Regions from separate parts of the Bacillus sp. JZ109 genome, predicted to be linked through region 1. Evidence: riboswitches for the same ligand, from Rfam matches in the RefSeq annotation. Region 1 holds a riboswitch; each other region holds the start of a gene.
The links. A riboswitch is a leader RNA that binds a small molecule or an ion and turns the genes downstream of it on or off. The one in region 1 is predicted to bind S-adenosylmethionine.
Positions count from the first base shown of each region.

Region 2: linked by a shared signal. The riboswitch ahead of mtnW (2,3-diketo-5-methylthiopentyl-1-phosphate enolase) and the one ahead of M1D94_RS15345 (bifunctional homocysteine S-methyltransferase/methylenetetrahydrofolate reductase) in region 1 are both predicted to bind S-adenosylmethionine.
Region 3: linked by a shared signal. The riboswitch ahead of M1D94_RS12905 (phosphoadenylyl-sulfate reductase) and the one ahead of M1D94_RS15345 (bifunctional homocysteine S-methyltransferase/methylenetetrahydrofolate reductase) in region 1 are both predicted to bind S-adenosylmethionine.

Region 1 covers NZ_CP096388.1:2,899,732-2,904,611, reverse strand. Annotated here, with positions in the region: gene M1D94_RS15355 (GNAT family N-acetyltransferase) at 1-727, opposite strand, end outside; gene M1D94_RS15350 (GNAT family N-acetyltransferase) at 733-1,182, opposite strand; gene M1D94_RS15345 (bifunctional homocysteine S-methyltransferase/methylenetetrahydrofolate reductase) at 1,273-3,111, opposite strand; SAM riboswitch class I at 3,201-3,318, opposite strand; gene M1D94_RS15340 (YajQ family cyclic di-GMP-binding protein) at 3,425-3,916, opposite strand; gene M1D94_RS15335 (CvfB family protein) at 4,015-4,880, shown strand, end outside.
Region 2 covers NZ_CP096388.1:2,650,617-2,655,496, reverse strand. Annotated here, with positions in the region: gene M1D94_RS13935 (carbon-nitrogen family hydrolase) at 1-553, opposite strand, end outside; gene mtnE (methionine-glutamine aminotransferase) at 648-1,844, shown strand; SAM riboswitch class I at 1,883-1,983, shown strand; gene mtnW (2,3-diketo-5-methylthiopentyl-1-phosphate enolase) at 2,068-3,285, shown strand; gene mtnX (2-hydroxy-3-keto-5-methylthiopentenyl-1-phosphate phosphatase) at 3,282-3,989, shown strand; gene M1D94_RS13915 (methylthioribulose 1-phosphate dehydratase) at 3,947-4,576, shown strand; gene mtnD (acireductone dioxygenase) at 4,591-4,880, shown strand, end outside.
Region 3 covers NZ_CP096388.1:2,449,393-2,454,272, forward strand. Annotated here, with positions in the region: gene sat (sulfate adenylyltransferase) at 1-713, opposite strand, end outside; gene cysP (sulfate permease) at 762-1,826, opposite strand; gene M1D94_RS12905 (phosphoadenylyl-sulfate reductase) at 1,838-2,539, opposite strand; SAM riboswitch class I at 2,704-2,809, opposite strand; gene pyrE (orotate phosphoribosyltransferase) at 2,954-3,586, opposite strand; gene pyrF (orotidine-5'-phosphate decarboxylase) at 3,583-4,302, opposite strand; gene M1D94_RS12920 (dihydroorotate dehydrogenase) at 4,271-4,880, opposite strand, start outside.

The sequences.
Region 1 (4,880 bases):
GCAGAGACGTGTGTTCACTCGGTATATCGATTCGCATCGGCCCTTGTTTGCCGGCCGCCAGCCTGTTAATTATTTGTGCTGCAACATCTGATGATGCAGCGATGATAGGGCCGAATTTCAAATTGGCCGGTGTCTGTACAGAAAGTCCGTAGCCAATTAGCTGTCCGTCATGATTTCTGGCGATGATACATTCGCATGAAGCAGAAATAAGCTGCTGCAAAAGATTTGATCGATCTCCGCCAAAGGCTTCCAGATCCGCCGCGGTTAAGTCGTGAAAGTCTTGTTCTCTAAAGGATGTCAGTTCAGCATCAAGCTTTTTTGTATAAGGTTGAAAACTGTGACAGCTGTACTTTCGCACTGAACCTGCCGTATGAAAACCTGCTTTTTCATAAAGCGGCAAACCTTCTTTTGTGGCGCAAAGCCTGATGGCGGTGTTTTCACCCGCTTGGGGGATACAGGCGTTTACCATACGCCGGCCGAGACCGAGCCGTTGATATTCTTTGTCCACGATCACGAGGCCGATAGAAGCAAGCCGGCCAAACAAAAACAAGCCGATGCAGGAAATAATATCACCGCTGACATTTTGATAGCCGAAAAAGCGTCCTTGCTGGACAAGCAGTGCCAGCTCTTGTTCGCCGTAATCCGGCCACCCGGCTTGCCTGCAAAGCCGCAATAGACTAGGGATATGTTCTTCATGAAGCTTAATCAGCTTATCGATTACCCTCATACAGATCACCTGCTTGTTTCGAGTTTTTTATACATGATGATATGAGTGCCTATGCCGGGAATCTCAAACGGTTCGCCGAGTACTTCCCACCCAAGCTTTGAATAGTAGCCTTTCACCTGGCTTCTGGCATTGCACCAGACTGCCTGAACGCCGTTCTTTGCCAGTTTCTCTTCCGCGTGTTTGATCAGCGTGCTCCCGCCTTTTTGATCGCGATATCCTTCAAGCGTTGCCATGCCTCTCAGCCGATATGCTGGGGATTCTGTTATTAATGGCTGATTTTGCGGGGAAAAAGAAGCGATGCTGATCAGCTTTCCTTCAAAAAATGCGCCGAGATGAAAGGAGCCTTTTGCATGATCCTCTTCATATTTGCATTGTTCAATGGATTGATGGGGACGCAGAATGCGGTGCCGGATTTCATATGTATCTTCCGCGGAAATGGTTTTGACTTCGAGCATAATGTTCCTCCTCATGACTGTTTTTCTATATCGTAACACGAATCCCGTTGAAAAAGACCGCCCGATTGGATCAGACAGTCTTTTAAGGGATTAATGCAAAAAGATATTTTGGCGCTGCTCATCTTTTTGCTGAATATAGGAAGTGAGCTCGGCGGTTAAGTCAGATCTGAGGAAAGGCGTTATCAAGTAGATGCCGTTAAACAGCTCGCATGCCGTATCCAGCAGGGAGCGTGCAATCGCAAGGCCTTCCGCCTTTTGCTTTTCTTTATCTTCACCGGCATGGGCCATTTTTTCGCGAATCGTATCAGACAGCTTAATGCCGGGAATTTCATTATGGATGAATTCGGCATTCCGGCTGCTTGTCAGCGGCATGATGCCGATATAGATCGGCGTCTTCAGATGTTTTGTTTCGTTATGGATATCGACAAGCTGCTGCTCGGAATAGACAGGCTGAGAAACAAAATAATCTGCGCCGCAATCTATTTTTTTCTCAAGCCGTTTTACCGCTTTATCCAGATGGCGGACGTTAGGATTAAATGCGGCGGCAACTGAGAAATTCGTTTTCTTGCCGAGCGGTTTTCCAGACAGAGACAGACCTTCATTGAATTGTTTGATCAGCCTGATTAAATCAAAAGATGTTAAATCATATACAGACGTCGCACCAGGAAAATCCCCAATTTTAGAAGGGTCACCTGTAATAGCAAGCACGTCATTCAGCCCTAACGTATCAAGGCCCATTAAATGTGACTGTAAGCCGATAATGTTACGGTCACGGCACGTAATATGGACAAGGGAACGCATATCGAGCTGCTGCTTGATGAGAGCGCCGCAGGCAACATTGCTGATCCGCGGGGTCGCCAGAGAATTGTCGGCGAGTGTCAGGGCATCGATTCCCGCTTCTTTTAATTCAGCAGCAGCGGACAGAAATTTGTCAAAGCTCAGTTTTTTCGGCGGATCCAGTTCTACGATAATAGAGCGTTTTTTCGCCGCGATCTCATCCAGGCCGGGCTCGGTTCGCTCGTGATGAACAGAAATGAATTCTTTCGCCCGGGTTTTGACTTCTTTTTCTGTAATCGGAGCTAGTCCGCCAACTGCTTCCGCCATCGCCCTGATGTGATTCGGCGTTGTGCCGCAGCAGCCGCCGATAATCCGCGCGCCTTGCTTACGGAATTCTGACGCGCTGTTTTGAAAATACGTGTCGTCTGTTTCATAGACGAGCCGTCCCTCTTCAAGCGAAGGAAGACTGCTGTTCGGATAAACGGATAAGAAGACGTCATCAAAAATCGGCACTTCGCTGAGCGCTTCAATCATGTGATAAGGGCCGAGGCGGCAGTTAATGCCGACGATATCAGCTCCGAGATCCGCAATCGAGCGCAATGCGTCAGAAAGCGGCGTTCCGTCCTGCAATACGCCTTGCTCGTGCATGGAGACATTGAGCATAATCGGAAGATCAGTCTCTTTGCGCGCGATTTTCAGCACTTCACGGGCTTCTTCCAAATCATAATATGTTTCTAACAGCAAGCCATCCGGCTCTTCATGCAGCAGCAGATACAACTGCTCGCGGAAGCTGCGCTTAATTTCGTCAAGACTGTACGCGTTTTTATTAAATGTCCGTATGCCGCCCATCGTTCCAAGCACGTATGCATCGCCTGCTGAAGCCCGCGCGATCTTTACGGCCTCCTGATTCATTTTTTTGATGTCATCCTCAAGCCCGTGTCTGGATAATTTAATATAGTTGGCCCCGTACGTATTCGTTTGAATAATGTTGGCTCCCGCTTCAACGTACGCTTTATGTATGCGCTGAATTTCCTCCGGCTTTGAAATATTGAGCTCCTCAAAACACCTGTCAATGCCATAGGAGTAGAGGAGTGTCCCCATGGCGCCGTCACCGATTAACACCTGTCTTTGCAAATCTTCTAAAAGTCCCATTGTCTGCCTCCTTTATTCACATCAGCAAGGAAAAAAGAGAAATAAAAAAAGTCCTCTTAAGAAGAAGACTTTGTCAGTGATTTTGTCTCTTCTTATCTTCCAAGCTGTTCGAGCTTGCTGGATTTAGCACCTTGGTCATGGCTGATCGCCATTACACCGGTTGCTGAAGCTTCGTCGGGCCAGTCCCTCTGCTTCTCTTGATAAGAACGGATATGAAATTTTCGTGTCAGGAAGTGCCAAAAGATACCTGGCGTTTTTCCCTTTCTCCAAATTTACCGAAAATAAAGACAATAATCAATAGGAATCAGAAAATTTATCTGAAATTTATAAATTGAACGTCAATTGGCAGATCTGCTCCCCGTACAGCTGAGATAATCTGCTGCAGGTCATCTTTGTTTTTTCCGGTGACACGCACTTGATCATCCTGCACCTGAGACTTTACTTTCAGTCCGGAGTTTTTGATGATCGTATTGATTTTTTTTGCGTTGTCCTTGTCAATGCCTTGAACAAGCTTTGCACGCTGGCGCACCGTTCCGCCTGACGCGTTTTCAACCTTGCCGTACTCAATGTTTTTTGTCGGTACGTTTCGTTTAATCAATTTGCTGACCAGCACATCTTTCAGCTGGCTTAATTTGAATTCGTCATCGGAAACGAGGATAAGCTCCTCTTTATCTAAAGAAATGTCGCTTTTGCTGCCTTTAAAGTCATATCGGGTACTGATTTCCTTCAGTGCAATTTGGATTGCGTTTTGCACTTCAGGCAATTCCACCTTGGATACAATATCAAATGAACTTTCTTTTGCCATATGAAAACCTCCATAACATTTAACTTATGTGTTGATTATAGTAGAATAAAGAGAAACTTCCAACAGAACAAAGAATCAATTTGTGATGATTGGAAAAAATGTTAACAAAATCCGCAGAGAATAAGCGGAACAGGAAGGACGATAGCATGAGACCAGGGCAGCAATTAACCTTGAGTATAGATCACCAAACCGACTTCGGTTACTTTTTAACCGATGGGGAAGATACGATTCTCTTACATAACAGTGAAATGACTGAGGATATCGAGGACAGAGACGAAGTAGAAGTCTTTATATACGTAGACCAGCAGGAAAGGCTTGCGGCCACGATGAAAATTCCGGTCATCAGCGCGGATGAATATGGCTGGGTTGAAGTGGTGGATAAAGTGGAAGATATGGGCGTTTTCGTTGATGTCGGTTTATCGAAGGACGCACTAGTCGCAACTGAGCATTTGCCGCCGTACGAAGATGTCTGGCCGCAAAAAGGGGACAAACTTTACTGTATGCTGAAGGTGACGAACCGGGGGCGCATGTTTGCGAAACCAGCGCCGGAAGATATCATCAGCGAACTGTTTACCGACGCTTCAGAAGATCTGATGAATAAAGAGCTGACAGGTACGGTGTACAGGCTGATCGCATCGGGTTCATTCGTGATCACGGATGACGGTATCCGCTGTTTTATTCACCCGTCAGAAAGAAAAGAGGAGCCAAGACTCGGTTCAAGAGTCACAGGCCGGGTGATTCAAGTGAAAGAAGACGGTTCAGTCAACTTGTCGCTGCTTCCAAGAAAACAGGATGCAATGTCAGTTGATGCTGAGTGCATTCTAACGTATATGAGAACGAGAAACGGTGCCATGCCGTACAGTGACAAAAGCCAGCCTGATGATATCAGAGAACGTTTTAATATGAGCAAAGCCGCCTTTAAACGCGCACTGGGCCATTTGATGAAAAACGGAAAAGTGTATCA
Region 2 (4,880 bases), 250 kb from region 1:
CAATAAGCAGGCTTTTCCAATGATCAAGGCGGGGAAGAGGCCATTCCGCAGAAATAAACAGCACGTTGGCGCCTTTTGTCGTATGTTTTCTGATCCATTCCGGAAAACGGATATCGTAACAGATCAATCCTGAGCTTTTGACGCCGTCAAGCTCAAAGTATCCGTCTTCGGAACCGGCTGATAAATACAGATGCTCATCCATCAGCTGAAAAAGATGGGCTTTTCTGTACTCTTTAATGATTTGCCCTTCCTTATCCGCGATGTACATTGTATTATAAACATCAGAATTCTTCCTGACAGCGACCGACCCGGCGACAATATGAACACCATGTTTTTTTGCCGTTTTCTTCAGCCAGCTCTGAGCGGAGCGGCCGTCTTCGTCAGCGAGTTCATCAAGATTGGCCAGATCATATCCGGTCGTCCATAATTCAGGCAGAACAAGAACATCAGCATGTTTGCTTTCTTTTCCGATGAAAAATTCAGCCTTTTTTATATTTTCCGAAGGTTTGCCGTATGAAATATCAAATTGAAGACAAGATATCGTCCATTTCATCTTTTTAACACCCCAAATTTTTCTTTACTTTTTTCATTTAACCATATATGATGATGGACTATCATTTCAAGATTTTTTTAGAAGGTGAGAATAGATGAAATTTGAACAGTCTCATGTATTGAAGGAATTGCCTAAACAATTCTTCGCTTCTCTGGTGCAGAAAGTGAACCGAAAGCTCGCAGAAGGACATGACGTTATCAATCTAGGACAGGGAAATCCAGATCAGCCGACTCCTGAGCATATTGTTGAGGAGATGAAACGAGCTGTCGCTGATCCTGAGAATCATAAATATTCGTCTTTTCGCGGCTCATACCGTCTGAAGTCAGCGGCTGCTGCATTTTACAAAAGAGAATACGGCATTGATCTGGATCCGGAAACCGAAGTCGCTGTATTATTCGGCGGAAAAGCCGGTTTAGTCGAGCTCCCGCAATGCTTGTTGAATCCCGGTGATACGATTTTAGTTCCCGATCCGGGTTATCCTGATTACTGGTCGGGTGTCACACTTGCAAAAGCAAAGATGGAAATGATGCCGCTCGTAAAGGACAGGGCGTTTCTCCCTGATTACAGCAGCATAACCGCTGAAATAAGGGAACAGGCGAAATTGATGTATTTGAATTATCCGAATAATCCGACTGGAGCTGTTGCTACTTCCGAGTTCTTTGAAGATACCGTGCGTTTTGCGGCTGAAAACGGAATCTGCGTCGTTCACGATTTTGCTTACGGCGCTGTCGGATTTGACGGCTGCAAGCCTTTAAGCTTTTTGCAGACTGAAGGTGCGAAGGATATCGGAATTGAAATTTACACGCTGTCAAAAACGTATAATATGGCAGGATGGCGGGTTGGCTTTGCCGTCGGAAACGCTTCGGTCATTGAAGCGATCAATCTTTATCAAGACCATATGTTTGTCAGTCTTTTCAGAGCGACTCAGGAGGCTGCAGCAGAGGCACTGTTAGCCGATCAGACGTGTGTGGCAGAGCAAAATGCCAGGTATGAGAGCAGGAGAAACGCTTGGATCACGGCATGCCGGGAAATCGGCTGGGATGTAACAGCTCCCGCAGGTTCTTTTTTTGCATGGCTGCCTGTGCCTGAAGGCTATACTTCTGAGCAGTTCTCAGATCTTTTGCTGGAAAAAGCGAATGTGGCAGTTGCGGCTGGAAACGGCTTCGGTGAATATGGCGAGGGCTACGTCAGAGTCGGACTTTTAACAAGTGAAGAAAGACTTAAGGAAGCCGCTTATCGAATTGGCAAACTGAACCTGTTTACCCAAAAAAGCATTGACAAGACCTTATAACGATGGGATAATTCAAAATAATTTATAAAATCTATATTTTCTTATCAAGAGCAGGCAGAGGGACGAGCCCGATGAAGCCCGGCAACCGACTTATAAAGCACGGTGCTAATTCTTGCAGCTAGCGGCTGAGAGATAAGATTCGGACGAGAAACGAAACCTCTTTAGACGCGATTGCAGTTTGAAGAGGTTTTTTGATATGGATGAAAATGAAAGGAGCTCTGGCATGAGTGAGTTATTAGCGACATATCTCCTGACCGAACCGGGAGCCGATACAGAGAAGAAAGCAGAACAAATCGCAACAGGATTGACAGTAGGCTCCTGGACTGATCTGCCCCTTGTAAAACAGGAGCAAATGCAAAAGCACAAGGGGCGGGTGATAAAAGTTGAGGAGAGAGAGGGAACTGCTGCATCAGAAAAACAAGCGGTCATCACAATTGCCTATCCTGAAATCAATTTCTCTCAGGATATTCCGGCTTTGCTGACAACAGTGTTTGGCAAGCTGTCCCTGGACGGAAAAATCAAATTAATCGATCTTCACTTCTCTGAAGCATTTAAGCGTGCACTGCCGGGACCGAAGTTTGGCGTATACGGCATCCGGAAGCTGCTGGGAGAGTTTGAGAGACCGCTGTTAATGAGCATATTTAAAGGCGTAATCGGAAGGGACCTGAGTGATATTAAAGAACAGCTCCGGCAGCAGGCGCTTGGCGGAGTTGACTTGATTAAAGACGATGAAATTTTCTTTGAGACTGGTCTAGCGCCTTTTGAAACAAGAATTGCAGAAGGAAAGCAAATATTGAAAGAAACGTATGAGCAGACCGGACATAAAACGCTGTATGCGGTGAATTTGACCGGACGTACGGCTGATCTGAAAGACAAAGCGAGACGCGCCGCCGAGTTGGGAGCGGATGCGCTTTTGTTTAATGTCTTCGCTTACGGCTTGGACGTTATGCAAGGCCTTGCGGAAGATCCTGAAATCCCAGTTCCGATTATGGCGCATCCAGCAGTGAGCGGAGCGTTTACGTCTTCTCCGTTTTACGGTTTTTCTCACGCTCTTTTACTCGGAAAATTAAACCGATATTGCGGTGCTGACTTCAGCCTCTTTCCGTCTCCATATGGTTCGGTTGCGCTTCCAAGAGCAGATGCACTGGCGATTCATGAAGAATGTGTGAGAGAGGATGCTTTTAACCAAACATTTGCTGTTCCGTCAGCAGGCATTCATCCCGGCATGGTTCCGCTATTAATGCGTGATTTCGGCATAGACCACATTATTAACGCCGGAGGAGGCGTACATGGACATCCGAACGGTGCCCAAGGCGGGGGGCGAGCGTTCAGAGCCATTATTGATGCGGTCCTAGAGGCCCAGCCGATTGATGAAAAAGCCGAACAATGCAAGGATCTTAAGCTTGCGCTAGATAAATGGGGAAAGGTTGAAGCCGTATGACGACTCGAAAACCTTTTATTATTTGTGATTTTGACGGAACAATCACGATGAACGACAACATTATAAATATCATGAAAACATTTGCTCCCCCAGAGTGGGTGGCATTAAAAGACGGCGTACTTTCCAAAACGCTGTCGATCAAGGAAGGTGTCGGGCGGATGTTCGGCCTTTTGCCCAGCCGTTTAAAAGAAGAGATTACAAGTTTTGTATTGGAAGATGCAAAAATCAGGGAAGGCTTTCGGGAATTTGTAGCATTTATCAATGAGCACGAGATTCCGTTTTATGTCATAAGCGGTGGAATGGACTTTTTTGTATATCCTTTGCTTGAAGGCATTGTGGAGAAAGACCGCATTTATTGCAACCATGCTTCATTTGACAATGACTATATCCATATTGACTGGCCTCATTCCTGCAAGGGCACATGCAGCAATCAATGCGGGTGCTGTAAGCCGTCGGTCATCCATGAACTTTCTGAACCGAACCAATATATCATCATGATCGGTGATTCGGTTACAGATGTGGAGGCAGCAAAGCTGTCTGACCTATGCTTTGCAAGGGATTATTTATTAAACGAATGCCGGGAGCAAAACCTCAATCATCTTCCGTATCAAGATTTTTATGAGATCAGAAAGGAAATTGAGAATGTAAAGGAGGTACAGGAATGGCTGCAAAACAAGAACGCTGGCGAGAGCTCGCTGAAGTAAAACGGGAATTGGCAGAGAGAGATTGGTTTCCGGCGACTAGCGGTAATCTGTCAATTAAGGTTACAGATGAGCCTTTAACATTTCTCGTCACTGCAAGCGGAAAAGATAAACGTAAAGAGACGGTTGAAGATTTTCTGCTGGTCGATCAAAACGGAGAGCCTGCTGAAAGCGGGCATTCTCTGAAACCGTCAGCAGAAACGCTTTTGCATACACATTTGTACAATAAAACCAATGCCGGATGCTGCCTGCATGTCCATACGGTAAACAATAATGTGATTTCAGAGTTATACGGAGACCAAAAGAAAATCACATTCAAAGGCCAGGAAATTATAAAAGCACTCGGCTTGTGGGAAGAGAACGCAGAAGTGACCGTTCCGATTATAGAAAATGCGGCACATATCCCGACGCTAGCGGCACTGTTTGCGGAAGAGATTTCAGAAGATTCAGGAGCTGTTCTGATCCGAAATCATGGTATTACGGCTTGGGGGAAAACAGCATTTGAGGCAAAAAGAGTGCTTGAAGCGTATGAATTTTTGTTCAGCTACCATTTGAAATTGAAAACACTCCAGCATCAGCTGGTTAAATAAAAGGAGGAATTGAAATGGCTACAATTCGAATTCATGATGAGGCAAATACAACGATTGAAAATCAAGAGGAAGTGGCAAGCTTTCTGGACAGTCAAGAGGTTATTTATGAGCAATGGGATATCACGAAGCTTCCGGAACATCTCTCAGAGAAATATGACCTGACAGAAGAAGAAAAACAGCAAATTCTTGATACCTTCGAAACTGAAATTAAAGATATCTCAACCCGCCGCGGCTATAAAGCACAGGATGTTATTTCATTGTCAGACAGCAATCCGAAACTTGATGAACTGCTTGAAAACTTTAA
Region 3 (4,880 bases), 450 kb from region 1:
TAATGATCAAGAAGCACTTGGTAGCTTTCCATCCGTACATCAGCTGGAATGTCATCAGATTTTGTTTCACCTACTAACGGATTCAAGAACAAGCCGTCTACTGTTTCAAGAGCCGTTTTTTGAATGTATTCATGCGCTCTGTGAACAGGGTTTCTTGTTTGGAAACCGACAATGGTTTCCCAGCCTTTTTCCGCAAACTGGCGTCTCGTTTCTGACGGTTCAAATGTAAATTCAGGGAACTGTTTTGAAGCTTTTTTAATCAACGTAATCGGCCCGCCGACATATGTATTGCCGCGGCTGAACAACTTTTTAACACCCGGATGCTCCTGTTCATCTGTTTTGTACACATTGACAGCTTCTTTTTGTTTGTCAGGCACGTACAGGTCTTCGATTTGGATAACGCCGTATGTTTCTCCTTCATACGTTAACTTTACCTTTTCACCAAGTGACAGTTCCGCTGCTTTTTGCGCATCGACCGGAAGCGTGATCGGAAGAGACCAGACAACGCCGGAAGAAAGACGCATGTTTTCGACTACAGATACGTAATCTTTTTCATTAAAGAAACCTTCAATCGGGCTGTATGCACCGATACCGATCAATTCCAAATCCGCGAAAGAAATTAAATCAAGTTCAATTTCTTTTTGGATGCCGCTCACATCATATGATTCATCTACTCTGTTTACTAATGTTCCTCCGTGTGGTGCTAAGCTCATAATATCCATCTCCTCCTAGTTAACTTATAAAATTACTCAGATTAATGATCAGATTCCCCCGCCTTGTTCGTGGACTGAGCGTCTCTCTTTACGAATGGCCTTTGTCAGGCTGACGGCACCCCCCGCCGCTAAAAGCACACTTACCATGATAAAGATCGAATAATAATCTGCTTTTAAAAACAAGGATACAAGCAGATAAGAAATCGATAAAGATAAAAACGGCGATACGATCCATACCTTCAGCATCGTTTGAACAACTTGTTTATGGAACACGTTCGGCCCGTTTTTTGCCATGCCTATTCCGATAATAGACGATGACGTGACTTGCGCCAAGGGCACCGGCATCCCAAATACAGAACTGATGATCACCAGTCCCGCTCCTGTACCGGATAAGAGAATGCCTTCTCCTTTGGAGAATCTTGTAATTTTCTTCCCGTTTGTTTCTAACACACGCCGGCCTAATAACAGTGCGCCAAGAGCAACAAAAGCTCCTCCATACAAGGTTCCTTTTCCGACATCAAGCACACCGGCAGCTACTAACGGGCCAACAGCATTCGCCACGTTATTCATGCCTGCAGAGAATGCTTCGAAAAATCCGGCAACTAACAAAACAATACCGAGGATTTTTTGCTTTTTAGAAGATTTTACTTCAATCTTAAAATAACGAAACAGCTTAGATACGAAATAGGTGAAGCCGAAAGCGAACAGCGGGACAAAAACCCAAAATGACACAATGATCAGAAGATTGTTCACAAACAATACTTTATAAGCCACTCCCACGCCGACAACCGCGCCGACTGTTACTTCACTTGTCGACAAAGGAATGCCGAGCAGATTAGCAGTAAAGAGCGACAGGGCAGCAGCTCCAATAATGATGCAAACAATCGTCAGTGTAATCGTCTGCTCAGGAATAATGCCGGAGCTGATTGTTTTTACAACCTCGCCTCCGCCAATGACCGCCCCGGCAAAGACACCGACTGCGCATAGGATCAAAGCGTAGGTTTTCTTTTTGATGGCTCCGGAGCCGTAAGCAACCCCCATCGAAGCTGCAGCGCCGCTTGCACCAATATTCATCGCGAAAAACAAGCTAAATAAAATAGCGGCTAATTCCATTTTGCAGCTCCTTATTCATGCAGTCCGCATTCTGTTTTCGCCATACCATTCCATCTGCCTGAGCGCAAATCCTCTGCTGTAAAAGCGGGAGCAGTGCAAGGCGCACAGCCAATACTTGGATATCCTTGGTCATGAAGCGGATTGTAGTCCAGTTCATTCCGGGATGTGTATCTCCAAATGTCTTTCCAAGTCCAATGGATAAGCGGGCAAACTTTTACTGACTTGAATTTTTCATCTTTGTTTAAGAAATTCGTATTGGCACGGCTTGGCCCTTGATCACGACGCAGGCCGGAAAGCCAGGCTGGATGTCCTGAAAGCGCCTCTCTTAAAGGAACGACCTTTCTAAGATAGCAGCACTGATTCGGCTCTCTTTCCCACAGTTTGTCACCATGTTCTTCGGCTTGTTCCTCAAGGGTGAGGTCTGGTTTTTTCAGGATGATATTAAGACCCGGATAACGCTCTTTCACTCGTTCAATTGTTTCATAGGTTTCTTTAAAATGAAGTCCTGTATCAAGAAACACAATCTCTGCGTCTTTTTTCACTTTATAAATTAAGTCAATCAGAACGATTCCCTCAATTCCGAAACTGCAGGCATAAACAAGCTGATTGCCGTAATGGCCGTATGCCCATTTTAAAACTGACAGCGCTCCTTTGTAAGGATCGTCTTCCGGAAATGTAATCGTTGGTTCTTCCCAATTATCGTACGTTAACATTTCTTCTTTCCTCCTTTCGGAGACAAACAAACAGTAGCTTTCTGCCGGTTGTCTTTTCCCAATTGTAATGTGATTCGCGGCTGCTGATATCACAGACAGCCTTTTTTCCTCTTAAAATAAAAAACTTTCAATCCGGCGGAAAGAAAGACAGGAACAGCATGCAGCCCTTATCTTTCAAAATGGAATTCATTTTGCTGGAAGTAGCACCTTACAAACTATGCAGGTTGCCGGGCTTCATAGGTCCAGTCCCTCAGCCGCTCTTGATAAGTTTTTAGATTTGTAGTAAATTTTAGCACAATTCTAACATAAGTCAACCCGACTTTTTTTATAGGATTAATAAAAAAACAGGCCCCACAGCCTGTTTTCAAGTACAGCAAGGCTTTGAAGCCTCTTTACATCATTTGAATTTATTTTTTATTTTTTAAACCAATCTTTTGACTCGGGATTTCGTTTCCATGTTTGCAGCTTTTTTAGATCATCTGAATGAATATTTCCGTTTTCAAGCGCGACCTCTGTGAGCGTATCATAATCAGTTAATGAGTAGTATGGCAGTTCTGCCTTTGCGAAGGCTTCCTCCGCTTTAGGAAGTCCGTACGTAAAGATTGAGACGACACCAAGCACTTCACAGCCGGCCGCTTGTAAAGCTGCACAAGCTTCAAGCACGCTGCCTCCTGTGGAGATTAAGTCTTCAATGACGACTGTTTTTTGCCCTTCTTGCACAGCTCCCTCAATCTGATTGCCTTTACCGTGCGCCTTCGGCTTGCTCCTCACATAACACATCGGAAGATTCAAACGGTCAGCCGCAAGAGCAGCATGAGGAATACCCGCGGTTGCTGTTCCCGCAATCATTTCAGCTTCGGGAAAATGCTCTTTGACAAGCTTGCTGATGCCTGAGGCGACATCATTTCTGACCTCTGGGAAAGATAGCGTAAGGCGGTTGTCACAGTAGATTGGAGATAAAATGCCGCTTGCCCATGTGAACGGCTCGTTCGGGCGTAAAAATACAGCTTGGATGTCTAATAGATGTTTTGCGATGATTTGTTTCAAGATTTAATTCCCTCCCATTCAAGTCTGACAGCCTTATAGGCTTTTACCGGGTCTTCCGCTTTTGTAATCGAGCGTCCTACTACAATCGCTGATGAACCTTTCTCTCTTGCAATAGCAGGCGTCGCTACGCGGACTTGGTCATTCGCAGCGTCCTCAGACATTCTGATCCCCGGAGTGACCGTCAGAAATGAAGGCGACACCGCTTGATAAATGGCTTTTGCTTCATGAACAGAGCAGACCACTCCATCCAGTCCGCTCTCTTCCGCCTGTTTGCTGTAGTGCACAACCGTATCAATCAGAGATTTTTCGATTAGCAGTTCATCTTTCATGATTTGTTCAGATGTGCTTGTCAGCTGGGTTACCGCGATCAGTGACGGACGTTTTTTTCCAGCCGGCGTACCTTCTTCTAAGCCTTCGAGAGCTGCCTGCATCATTTTTTTGCCCCCGGCAGCATGAACATTGACGAGATCTACTCCGAGACTGGCAAGGCGCTTCATCGCTTTGTTTACAGTAGTCGGGATGTCATGAAGCTTTAGATCTAAAAACAGCTCGCAGTTTCTTTCTTTTAATTGTTTCACGATCGATGGCCCTTCTTGATAAAAAAGCTCCATTCCAACCTTTACAAATAACGGTTCTTGCTGAAAAGGAGCTAAGAACGCGAGTGTTTCTTCAGCTGATGCAAAATCAAGCGCGATGATGGGCAGGTTGTTTTTCATGATTCCAGCTCCTTCCGATGCATTCTTCAATTGATTGATAGCCGTATTGGCGCAAAACAGATGGGAGCTGTTCAATAATCTCTGGACATGCAAAAGGATTCACAAAGTTTGCTGTTCCGACAGCGACTGCGCTTGCTCCCGCGAGAAGAAATTCCAGGGCATCTTCAGCCGTTTGCACGCCTCCCATTCCGATAATCGGGATATTGACCATCTGGCTGACTTCATACACCATGCGAATGGCAACCGGCTTCACAGCAGGACCCGAAAGTCCCCCTGTTTTATTCGCTAATATCGGTTTGCCGGTTTTTAAATCGAGTCTCATGCCAATTAGTGTGTTGATCATCGTAAGACCGTCCGCTCCCGCTTCCTCGATCGCTAATGCAATTTCTGTGATATTGGCCACGTTCGGAGAAAGCTTCACATAAACGGGTACATTCGAAACCTCTTTCACCGCTTTTGTCAAATCGGCAGCCATTTCAGGATTCGTGCCAAAAGCGATTCCGCCTGTTTTCACATTCGGGCAGGAAATATTCAATTCAAGAGCATGAACATTAGGCGCTTTGCTGATATGCTCTGCA